DNA from 3 places in the Paenibacillus sp. TAB_01 genome. Region 3 is predicted to be linked to each of the others. Evidence: a T-box and tRNA genes for the amino acid it is inferred to sense, from the RefSeq annotation. Region 3 holds a T-box; the other regions hold tRNA genes.
What was found. A T-box is a leader RNA that pairs with one kind of tRNA and senses whether it is charged. The one in region 3 lies ahead of ACHHV8_RS21400 (arginine--tRNA ligase), so its partner is inferred to be a tRNA-Arg.
Positions count from the first base shown of each region.

Region 1: it encodes a tRNA-Arg, which carries the amino acid that the T-box ahead of ACHHV8_RS21400 (arginine--tRNA ligase) is inferred to sense. The anticodon was not compared.
Region 2: it encodes a tRNA-Arg, which carries the amino acid that the T-box ahead of ACHHV8_RS21400 (arginine--tRNA ligase) is inferred to sense. The anticodon was not compared.

Region 1 is NZ_JBIFNP010000001.1:6,278,821-6,282,070, reverse strand. It holds rRNA gene ACHHV8_RS30600 (23S ribosomal RNA) at 1-727, shown strand, start outside; rRNA gene rrf (5S ribosomal RNA) at 907-1,023, shown strand; tRNA gene ACHHV8_RS30590 (tRNA-Asn) at 1,029-1,104, shown strand; tRNA gene ACHHV8_RS30585 (tRNA-Thr) at 1,108-1,183, shown strand; tRNA gene ACHHV8_RS30580 (tRNA-Glu) at 1,193-1,267, shown strand; tRNA gene ACHHV8_RS30575 (tRNA-Val) at 1,284-1,359, shown strand; tRNA gene ACHHV8_RS30570 (tRNA-Thr) at 1,364-1,439, shown strand; tRNA gene ACHHV8_RS30565 (tRNA-Gln) at 1,452-1,526, shown strand; tRNA gene ACHHV8_RS30560 (tRNA-Lys) at 1,534-1,609, shown strand; tRNA gene ACHHV8_RS30555 (tRNA-Leu) at 1,623-1,702, shown strand; tRNA gene ACHHV8_RS30550 (tRNA-Gly) at 1,711-1,785, shown strand; tRNA gene ACHHV8_RS30545 (tRNA-Arg) at 1,792-1,868, shown strand; tRNA gene ACHHV8_RS30540 (tRNA-Pro) at 1,921-1,997, shown strand; tRNA gene ACHHV8_RS30535 (tRNA-Gly) at 2,004-2,077, shown strand; partial or broken gene ppc (phosphoenolpyruvate carboxylase) at 2,335-3,250, shown strand, end outside.
Region 2 is NZ_JBIFNP010000001.1:416,816-420,065, reverse strand. It holds gene ACHHV8_RS02155 (polysaccharide deacetylase family protein) at 1-484, shown strand, start outside; gene ACHHV8_RS02150 (alpha/beta-type small acid-soluble spore protein) at 594-881, opposite strand; gene ACHHV8_RS02145 (hypothetical protein) at 1,091-1,309, shown strand; tRNA gene ACHHV8_RS02140 (tRNA-Leu) at 1,609-1,688, opposite strand; tRNA gene ACHHV8_RS02135 (tRNA-Arg) at 1,694-1,770, opposite strand; tRNA gene ACHHV8_RS02130 (tRNA-Leu) at 1,787-1,875, opposite strand; tRNA gene ACHHV8_RS02125 (tRNA-Cys) at 1,892-1,965, opposite strand; tRNA gene ACHHV8_RS02120 (tRNA-Gly) at 1,975-2,049, opposite strand; tRNA gene ACHHV8_RS02115 (tRNA-Gln) at 2,054-2,128, opposite strand; tRNA gene ACHHV8_RS02110 (tRNA-His) at 2,150-2,225, opposite strand; tRNA gene ACHHV8_RS02105 (tRNA-Trp) at 2,240-2,313, opposite strand; tRNA gene ACHHV8_RS02100 (tRNA-Tyr) at 2,321-2,405, opposite strand; tRNA gene ACHHV8_RS02095 (tRNA-Thr) at 2,415-2,490, opposite strand; tRNA gene ACHHV8_RS02090 (tRNA-Phe) at 2,513-2,588, opposite strand; tRNA gene ACHHV8_RS02085 (tRNA-Asp) at 2,609-2,685, opposite strand; tRNA gene ACHHV8_RS02080 (tRNA-Met) at 2,728-2,804, opposite strand; tRNA gene ACHHV8_RS02075 (tRNA-Val) at 2,820-2,895, opposite strand; tRNA gene ACHHV8_RS02070 (tRNA-Glu) at 2,943-3,017, opposite strand; tRNA gene ACHHV8_RS02065 (tRNA-Ser) at 3,037-3,125, opposite strand; tRNA gene ACHHV8_RS02060 (tRNA-Asn) at 3,129-3,204, opposite strand.
Region 3 is NZ_JBIFNP010000001.1:4,380,590-4,383,839, forward strand. It holds gene ACHHV8_RS21400 (arginine--tRNA ligase) at 24-1,895, opposite strand; T-box leader at 1,937-2,148, opposite strand; gene ACHHV8_RS21405 (SRPBCC family protein) at 2,170-2,592, opposite strand; gene ACHHV8_RS21410 (adenylosuccinate synthetase) at 2,646-3,250, opposite strand, start outside.

The DNA of each region.
Region 1 (3,250 bases), 1.9 Mb from region 3:
GTTGGGATACCACCCTGATCGTATCGGAGTTCTAACCTGGTACCGTGAACCGGTATGGGGACAGTGTCAGGTGGGCAGTTTGACTGGGGCGGTCGCCTCCTAAAAAGTAACGGAGGCGCCCCAAGGTTCCCTCAGAATGGTTGGAAATCATTCGAAGAGTGCAAAGGCATAAGGGAGCTTGACTGCGAGACAAACAGGTCGAGCAGGGACGAAAGTCGGGCTTAGTGATCCGGTGGTACCGCATGGAAGGGCCATCGCTCAACGGATAAAAGCTACCCTGGGGATAACAGGCTTATCTCCCCCAAGAGTCCACATCGACGGGGAGGTTTGGCACCTCGATGTCGGCTCATCGCATCCTGGGGCTGAAGTAGGTCCCAAGGGTTGGGCTGTTCGCCCATTAAAGCGGTACGCGAGCTGGGTTCAGAACGTCGTGAGACAGTTCGGTCCCTATCTGTCGTGGGCGCAGGAAATTTGAGAGGAGCTGTCCTTAGTACGAGAGGACCGGGATGGACGTACCGCTGGTGTACCAGTTGTTCCGCCAGGAGCACGGCTGGATAGCTACGTACGGACGGGATAAGCGCTGAAAGCATCTAAGCGTGAAGCCCCCCTCAAGATGAGATTTCCCAGTATGTAAGACCCCTTGAAGACGACGAGGTAGATAGGTTCGGGGTGGAAGTGCCGTAAGGTATGGAGCTGACGAATACTAATCGGTCGAGGGCTTATCCAAGAGAACAGCAAAGAAGAAGGATGTATGCTTGTTTCGTATCTAGTTTTCAGGGTAACAACCTTGAACAAATAGCTGCATGTCCTTTATAGGGATGGATATTTTCTTGCAGCGTTTTCGAAGAAGCAACGCTTCGAAAAATCCCAGGCTTACGTAGCCAGCTTTCTAACGAAAGCACATCGTTTGGTGATGATGGCGGAGGGGAACCACGCGTTCCCATCTCGAACACGACCGTTAAGCCCTCCAGCGCCGATGGTACTTGAACCGAAGGGTTCCGGGAGAGTAGGACGTCGCCAAGCAATTTTCCCTGATAGCTCAGTTGGTAGAGCACTCGACTGTTAATCGAGTTGTCACAGGTTCGAGTCCTGTTCGGGGAGCCATATGCTTCCATAGCTCAGTAGGTAGAGTGCATCCATGGTAAGGATGAGGTCACCGGTTCGATCCCGGTTGGAAGCTCCAGATGATTTAGGCCCGTTGGTCAAGGGGTTAAGACACCTCCCTTTCACGGAGGTAACAGGGGTTCGAATCCCCTACGGGTCACCATTTTCATTCCCGGTGTGGAGGCTTAGCTCAGCTGGGAGAGCATCTGCCTTACAAGCAGAGGGTCGGCGGTTCGATCCCGTCAGCCTCCACCACTAAGCCGTTGTAGCTCAATTGGTAGAGCAACTGACTTGTAATCAGTAGGTTGGGGGTTCAAGTCCTCTCGACGGCACCATTGTTTCATTATTGGGGATTAGCCAAGCGGTAAGGCAACGGACTTTGACTCCGTCATGCCTAGGTTCGAATCCTAGATCCCCAGCCATTAGTTTGAGCCATTAGCTCAGTTGGTAGAGCACCTGACTTTTAATCAGGGTGTCGTAGGTTCGAGTCCTACATGGCTCACCATTTTTACTCAAGCGCGCGTATGGCGGAATTGGCAGACGCACTAGACTTAGGATCTAGCGGGCGACCGTGGGGGTTCAAGTCCCTCTACGCGCATTGTCTTTGCGGAAGTGGCTCAGCGGTAGAGCATCGCCTTGCCAAGGCGAGGGTCGCGGGTTCGATTCCCGTCTTCCGCTCCATATGATGTTCCCTTAGCTCAGCTGGATAGAGCGTTTGACTACGAATCAAAAGGCCGGGAGTTCGAATCTCTCAGGGAACGCCATATTTTATATTTAGCTTATGAAGTGCTCTTCATATCGCACTACATATACTGTCGGGACGTAGCTCAGCTTGGTAGAGCACCTGGTTTGGGACCAGGGGGTCGCATGTTCAAATCGTGTCGTCCCGACCACCTTTTGCGGGTGTAGTTCAATGGTAGAACTCCAGCCTTCCAAGCTGGTAGCGTGGGTTCGATTCCCATCACCCGCTCCATATTGTATATAACTAAGACCGAAAGGTCTTTTTTTAATATCTTTATAATGAACTGCGCTAAAGTGTTAAAGCGACTGGTTTAAGGGCGCTTAATTACTTATGTCAGTGGGTTTCATAGACCCTCTATTTCTCTTCATAAAATAAGTTGTAGAAATATGGAAGGAAAATCTATGAAACTATTTGTTAAATATACTGCATGGTAGCGCGGTATTGTGTTAAAATATTCATTATGACTTAGGTAAGGATGGAGGAGAACCATGTCGGATTCAGGCAGCTTGAGTAGTAAACATACTTCAAACAATCTACTGCGTAGGGATGTGCGTTTTTTAGGGCACATTTTGGGTGAAGTGCTGGTTCATCAGGGTGGGAATGAGCTTCTAACCATTGTAGAGAATATAAGAGAAATGAGTAAAACTCTACGCGCCCAGAGCAGTTCAGATTTGTACAATGAGTTTAAAGAAACGATCAACTCGTTAGCACCCGAGAAAAGACACCAAGTGATCCGTGCCTTTGCTATTTATTTTCAACTGATTAATATCGCAGAGCAAAATCACCGGATTCGCCGTAAACGTGATTACGAACGGTCGGCAGGTGAAGAAGTTCAGCCGGGCTCAATTGAGGATGTAGTACGTGGCTTGAAACAACAAAGTATCCCTGCTAGCGAGGTTCAAGAGATGATTCAAGGGATCTCTTTGGAGCTCGTTATGACTGCGCACCCTACAGAAGCTTCGCGCCGTGCTGTGCTGGATATTCACCAGCGTATTGCCAACGGAGTCATGGAGCTCGACAATCCGAGCTTAACCTTCCGTGAGCGGGAGCAGCTGCGTAAGAAGCTATTGGGCGAGGTCATTACGTTGTGGCAGACAGATGAGCTGCGCGACCGTAAGCCTACAGTTATCGATGAAGTGAACAACGGTCTTTATTTCTTTGATGAAACGCTATTCGATGTACTTCCGGAGGTTTACCAGGAGTTGGAGCGCTGTCTGCACAAATATTATCCGGAAGAATCATGGCATGTGCCGATTTTCATGAAATTCGGTTCTTGGATCGGTGGGGCCGCGATGGCAACCCTTCCGTGACTTCCAAAGTCACTTGGGAGACATTGACGATGCACCGCAAGCTTGCTTTGCAGAAGTATGAAGAGCTGCTGCGTGAGTTTATGACCCATTTGAG
Region 2 (3,250 bases), 4.0 Mb from region 3:
CCGGCTTGTGGAGAAACACCCCAACGTTGTTAAACGCATGACCAAAGAGGGGCACGTTGTCGGCAATCACACCTATAATCATGCCCTATTGACGAAGCTTAGTGATGAGCAGTTTCAATCCCAAATCTTGAAAACCCAAAAGCTATTACAGTCGACGATCGGCTACAGCCCAAAGCTTATCCGCCCGCCTTACGGTGAAATTACGGAAAGCCAGCTGCTATGGGCTTCTAACCACCAGATGACTGTAGTCAATTGGAATGTGGATTCCAAGGACTGGAGGCAGCTGAGTCAAGCTCAGGTTACATCCAACGTATTAAATCACGCCAAGGCAGGCTCCATTATACTGCAGCACTCCGGCGGCGGCCCCGAGCAAAATCTCGCAGGTACCGTCTCCGCTCTACCGACGATTATTGAATCCCTGCAATCCCGCGGCTACCAGCTGGTTACTTTACCCGAGCTGCTCAAAGTATCAAAGCATTTATGAAAAAGACGCCTCCACTCCCACATTTGTCGGGTTTGGAGGCGTCTTGTATATTATTCGTACTAATTACTGATTCAATCGGTCTTTTCGTGAAAATCTCTTCAAGCATGGATTATTTTCGTTCATTTGCAAGCTTTTCCTGAGCCATACGAATCATTTCTTTAACCATGCTCCCGCCGATTTGTCCGCCTATCTTCCCTGCCTGCTCAGTAGTCAAGTTACCGTTACCGTTGGGAGACAACGGGATTCCGAGTGTTTTCGCTACCTCGTATTTCACATTTTGAGGCTCGCTGCGATTTACGGCATAGCCATTGCGGCTCATGACCTCACTTTTGAACCGCTCCATCCCTTCCGAAGCCGCAGGCACCACCAAACGATTGCTTCTTCTTCTGGCTGCCATACTCATCCCTGCCTTTCATCATCCTAAGATTATGTGTTTAGCATGATCTCAAACTTCCTTAGGTATACCGGCACATAAAACGCAGGATTTTGCAGAATCTAAGCAATGGGCTATCTTGCTTGAGGTTGCCTCAACCAAAGCGAATGATTTATAAGGCCCCGACTATAAAAAGAATGAATAACTATCCTATCCAAAGGAGTTGAGAAGCTTTGAGCCATTTGACAGAAATTATCGACAACCATAAAAATTTAGACGGTCTTTTTGCAATAGTAAAACATTATGGCGTCAGTGCAGAATTCGTGACGGATGCCCTCGTCCAGCGCTTCGAACAGATCAGCAAGGATGAAGGGGCTGAAAAAACAGAAGAAGAAACCACCTACTGCGTAGAAATACTAGATTCTCTCAATCAATACTATGCACGCCTTTAAAAACACGAATCACGAAGAGCAACGAGCAGCTGAGGATATGCAATTACACACATTTACTCATGCGCCTTCTACACTTATCTACTAACTTCTAGTCTGCATTACACTAAACCAAAACTACACTACATTACGTGCATTATACTGCACTAAACTACGTTGCACTGCACTACTCCACACAAACTGCATTACTCCACACAACCAAAACTCCAATCTCTATACTCGTTTCTCGTTTCACAAATAATCTTAGCGGCCGCTGAACGAAAAAAGCCAAGAAATCATTTTATGATTTCTTGGCTTTTTGATGCCGGTGAAGGGACTCGAACCCCCACGGTTTCCCTCACGATTTTGAGTCGCGCGCGTCTGCCAATTCCGCCACACCGGCTTGTATGGCGTTCCCTGAGAGATTCGAACTCCCGGCCTTTTGATTCGTAGTCAAACGCTCTATCCAGCTGAGCTAAGGGAACATTTTAATTATTTACTTGGTGCCGAAGACCAGACTTGAACTGGTACGGTAGTCACCTACCGCAGGATTTTAAGTCCTGTGCGTCTGCCGATTCCGCCACTCCGGCGAGTGGATTAAAAGAATGGAGGCGCCACCCAGACTCGAACTGGGGGTAAAGCTTTTGCAGAGCTCTGCCTTACCACTTGGCTATGGCGCCAGGAAATAATGGAGCGGAAGACGGGAATCGAACCCGCGACCCTCGCCTTGGCAAGGCGATGCTCTACCGCTGAGCCACTTCCGCAAAATGGCTGGGGATCTAGGATTCGAACCTAGGCATGACGGAGTCAAAGTCCGTTGCCTTACCGCTTGGCTAATCCCCAACAATTTTCAAAAAAATAATATGGGGCGATCGATGGGACTTGAACCCACGAATGCTGGAGCCACAGACCAGTGCGTTAACCCCTTCGCCACGACCGCCACATTTATTCTATTGGCAGGGGCAGCAGGAATCGAACCCACACCAAAGGTTTTGGAGACCTTTGTTCTACCTTTAAACTATGCCCCTATGTAAATGGTGGAGGCTGATGGATTCGAACCACCGAACTCGATGAGAGCAGATTTACAGTCTGCCGTGTTTAGCCACTTCACTAAGCCTCCGGATAATACTGGTGCCGTCGAGAGGACTTGAACCCCCAACCTACTGATTACAAGTCAGTTGCTCTACCAATTGAGCTACAACGGCATATTAATTTATCAAACAATCATGGTGGCTCGGGACGGAATCGAACCGCCGACACGAGGATTTTCAGTCCTCTGCTCTACCGACTGAGCTACCGAGCCTTACATATTCAATTCAATAATGGCGGAGCCGACGGGATTCGAACCCGCGGTCTCCTGCGTGACAGGCAGGCATGTTAGGCCTCTACACCACGGCTCCACACTTGTTTTCTCGAAGATTGACTACACTCCGAAAATAAATTGGTTGCGGGGGCAGGATTTGAACCTGCGGCCTTCGGGTTATGAGCCCGACGAGCTACCGGGCTGCTCCACCCCGCGTCGTTATACTTTATATGGTGGAGGCTGACGGGATCGAACCGCCGACCCTCTGCTTGTAAGGCAGATGCTCTCCCAGCTGAGCTAAGCCTCCATAATGAGCATTATACCATAAAAAACTAGTTGTACCAAGTTTTTTATTGGTGACCCGTAGGGGATTCGAACCCCTGTTACCTCCGTGAAAGGGAGGTGTCTTAACCCCTTGACCAACGGGCCTTGCTTTAAAGTATTGCTACGGAGAGAGAGGGATTCGAACCCTCGAGACGCTTGTGACGCCTACACGATTTCCAATCGTGCTCCTTCGGCCAGCTCGGACACCTCTCCAAATGGCTCCCCGAACAGGACTCGAACCTGTGACAACTCGATTAACAGTCGAGTGCTCTACCAACTGAGCTATCAGGGAATGAAATGAGCTATTCTTTTCAAGGTTGCACCTTGAAAACTAGATA
Region 3 (3,250 bases):
CCGACAGGTCCTTTTTATCAACGCTACATCTTTTCTGGGGCAGGCATTCCAAGCGTTTCCAATGCATCCTTCATCGTGATCTGAAATTGTTTAGTGAGGTACAATCTAAATTTCTTCTTCTCTTCCTCTGCTTTTAAAATCGGACAAACACCATAGAAATGATTAAACAAGGCTGCCAGCTCAAATGCATACTGGCAAATCATATGCGGCATCAGCTCATTTCCTGCCTGCACGAGGGTATCCGGCCAATAGGCAATGTGCCTTAGCAGTGCATGCTCCTGATCTTCCAGCACGGGAAAATGATCCATATGCCCGCCGATATGGCCCTCTTGCGCCGCTTTAACCAGTACACTTGCTGATCTTGCGTAGGCATAGAGAAGATACACTCCCGAATTCCCGTTAATCTCCATCGCTTGCTGCATATCGAATATGACCTCAGTCTGTAAATGGTACTTTAACAAGTAATAACGAATCGCTGCCGTCGCCACGGTTACACTGGAAACGCCGTCCTGAGCAGTGCGCTTCTGGTCAATTACGGACACCATTTGATTCAATAAATCCGAAATCTTGATGCCTATTCCTTGGCGGCCTGACATGGCATAAGAGCTTTTCCCATCCGTAATAGATATTCCAAGCTGGGATGCAGACATAGGACTTAACGAAACCACCCCATAGCTCACATGACGCAGCTTACTCGCTTGATTTGTGTATCCCAGTCCTTCTAAGGCCTGCTTTACCATCATTTGAGGATACTGCTGTCTATGATCAATGACATTAATAACCATATCCGCCCTGCCAAATGGTTTAGCGCCTCCGGTCTTTGAAGTGGTATATAGTCCCTCAGAGAAAGGAGCATAGGTAAAGTCCTTTGCAATTAGACCGAATTTCCACAAATGATATGCAATATCTTTTGCTGTATAGGTCAGTATCCCGTTGGAACGGATTAATACTTTATCGTATCTATGCTCTGCTTCACCAAGCTTCGCTTCCCCTTCTTCGGAAACAGCCGGCGGCTTTAGAATCCAGCATCCGGCCAAAGCTCCTTCCGTTTCTTTAACGAAATACGAGGTTTTCTTGAGAAGCTCGTTCGCAGCATCCCAAAAGCCTTCGCGGACAATATTGCTTTCCCAGACGAGCAAATCGAAACGGATGCCGAACTTTCGCATTTCTTCTACGTGCTCACGAACTATTTTTTCCGCTACCAGCATCCCCAGCCAGGACAGGTTGCCATCGCCTTGTTCGAGGGAATGAAGCACATGGGTTCGCTGCTCCGCCAGATCGGGATCAGCCGAATAGGATTGATTCACCTTCGCATATACATCCCAACAAAAATCCCCGAATCTCGTATGTTCTCCCTTTATCTGCTCATGCAGTATTCCCACTACGGTATCCGCCAGCTGGTTCCCTAAATCGTCAATATAATTATGAACCTCCATCTGATAGCCTAAGCGCTTTAATATTCTAACCAGAGCATCTCCGATACAAGCATTTCTTAAATGCCCTATATGTGCGGATTTATTAGGATTAATCGAGGTATGCTCGATCAGCACCTTCTCCTTGGACGCAGTTGGAAGCTTGAAGGAGGCTCGAGACCATTTCTCCCAATCAATGAAAAAATTAATATATCCTGGGGAAACCACTTCGATATGACGGACTATCCCTTTCAGGACATCATTTTGCTCCAGCGATCCTTTTATCGAAAATGCTAACTGCATCGGTGCTTTTCGGAGGATTCTGGCGAGCTGCATGGCTATACTTGTCGAGTAGTCTCCATGCTCCAGCTTGGAAGGCCGTTCAAGCGATACCGAGATATTGTTTGCTTGTGAAGAAGACGTTTCTCCCAAAAGCTTGAATACAGCAGCTTCTACAGCCCTTGAAATTTCCCTGCTTAACATAACTGACATTCCTCCTTAAAATAATAAAAGCCCTCGTCTCCATAAGAGACGAAGGCTTAGGCATTCGCGGTACCACTCTTGTTGTCAAACTATGTTTGACCCCTTAACAGTTAACGGTTTTACCCGGCTCCTCTTACTCCAGTTCAGAGGGGCATCTCATGGGCCCGATTCATCTTGCTCCAGGTACCGGCTCACACCAACCCGGCTCGCTGCTTCTCTGGAACCAAACTACTTTCCCAATCTATGACATTTCCACATTATTCATTTTAAACTATTATAACCCAATTTCAGTTTTTTTCAACAACCTCTGGAGCACATCTTCCCAGTGCTCCTTCATGACTTCTCTCATCGCCGCATCGGCCAGATGCTCCTGGTGAAAGCTGACGGTGGTCTTCCCCGTTCCGGCCGGAATCAACCGGATCTGCATGGTGGAAGCCTTATGCCAGCCCGGCTTCCGCCAGGTGAGCCGGAGCTGCTGCTGCGGCTTGACGACCCGAATCTCTCCGGTAGCTCCGGATTCGGTTTCATAGGAGCGTTTCGGCTCCAGCTGAAGCTCCGCCCCTTCTCCAAGCCAGGAGCGGATGCCCTCCGGCGAAGTAATAGCTTCCCACGCTTCCTCGGGAGTAAGAGGCAGTGTACGCCTTACTCCGATTTGAAAACCGGCCGATTTCGTCTGTCCCGTAACTTTGGCTTCCATAGTTTTGATAATCTCCTTCCTAATCGTTCTATTAGGAATAGATTACCATATTATTAGCGCTCCATCATCTGTTCCCGTTTAGGCCCGACGGAGATATACCGGATCGGCACGCCGATGCAAGCCTCCAGGCGCAGCACATATTGCTTCGCGGCCTCGGGAAGCTCATCGAAGGAACGAGCTTGCGAAATGTCCGATTTCCAGCCCGGCATAGACTCCAGCACCGGCTTCGCCCCGTCCAGCTTGGCGCTTACCGGAAACTGCTCCGTCCGTTTTCCGTCCACGTCGTAAGCCGTACAAATCAGAATCTCATCCAGATAACCGAGCACATCCAGATTGGTCAGCGCAGCCTCCGTCGCCCCTTGCACCGCGCACCCGTAACGGCTGGCAACCGCATCGAACCATCCCATTCGCCGGGGCCGGCCGGTCAGCGCTCCGTATTCGCCGGCATCGCCGCCGCGCCGCCGCAGCTCATCCGCTTCCCGGTCCCGCCAGCTCGGTGACGAAGCGACCGGCCCCGACGCAGCTGGAGTACGCCTTGACCACGGCCACGACTCTGCGGATTTCATACGGCGGCACGCCCGCCCCGACCGCTGCGAAGCCGGCCAGCGTGGAGGAGGAGGTCGAGTAAGGATAAATGCCATGATCCGGGTCCTCAGCG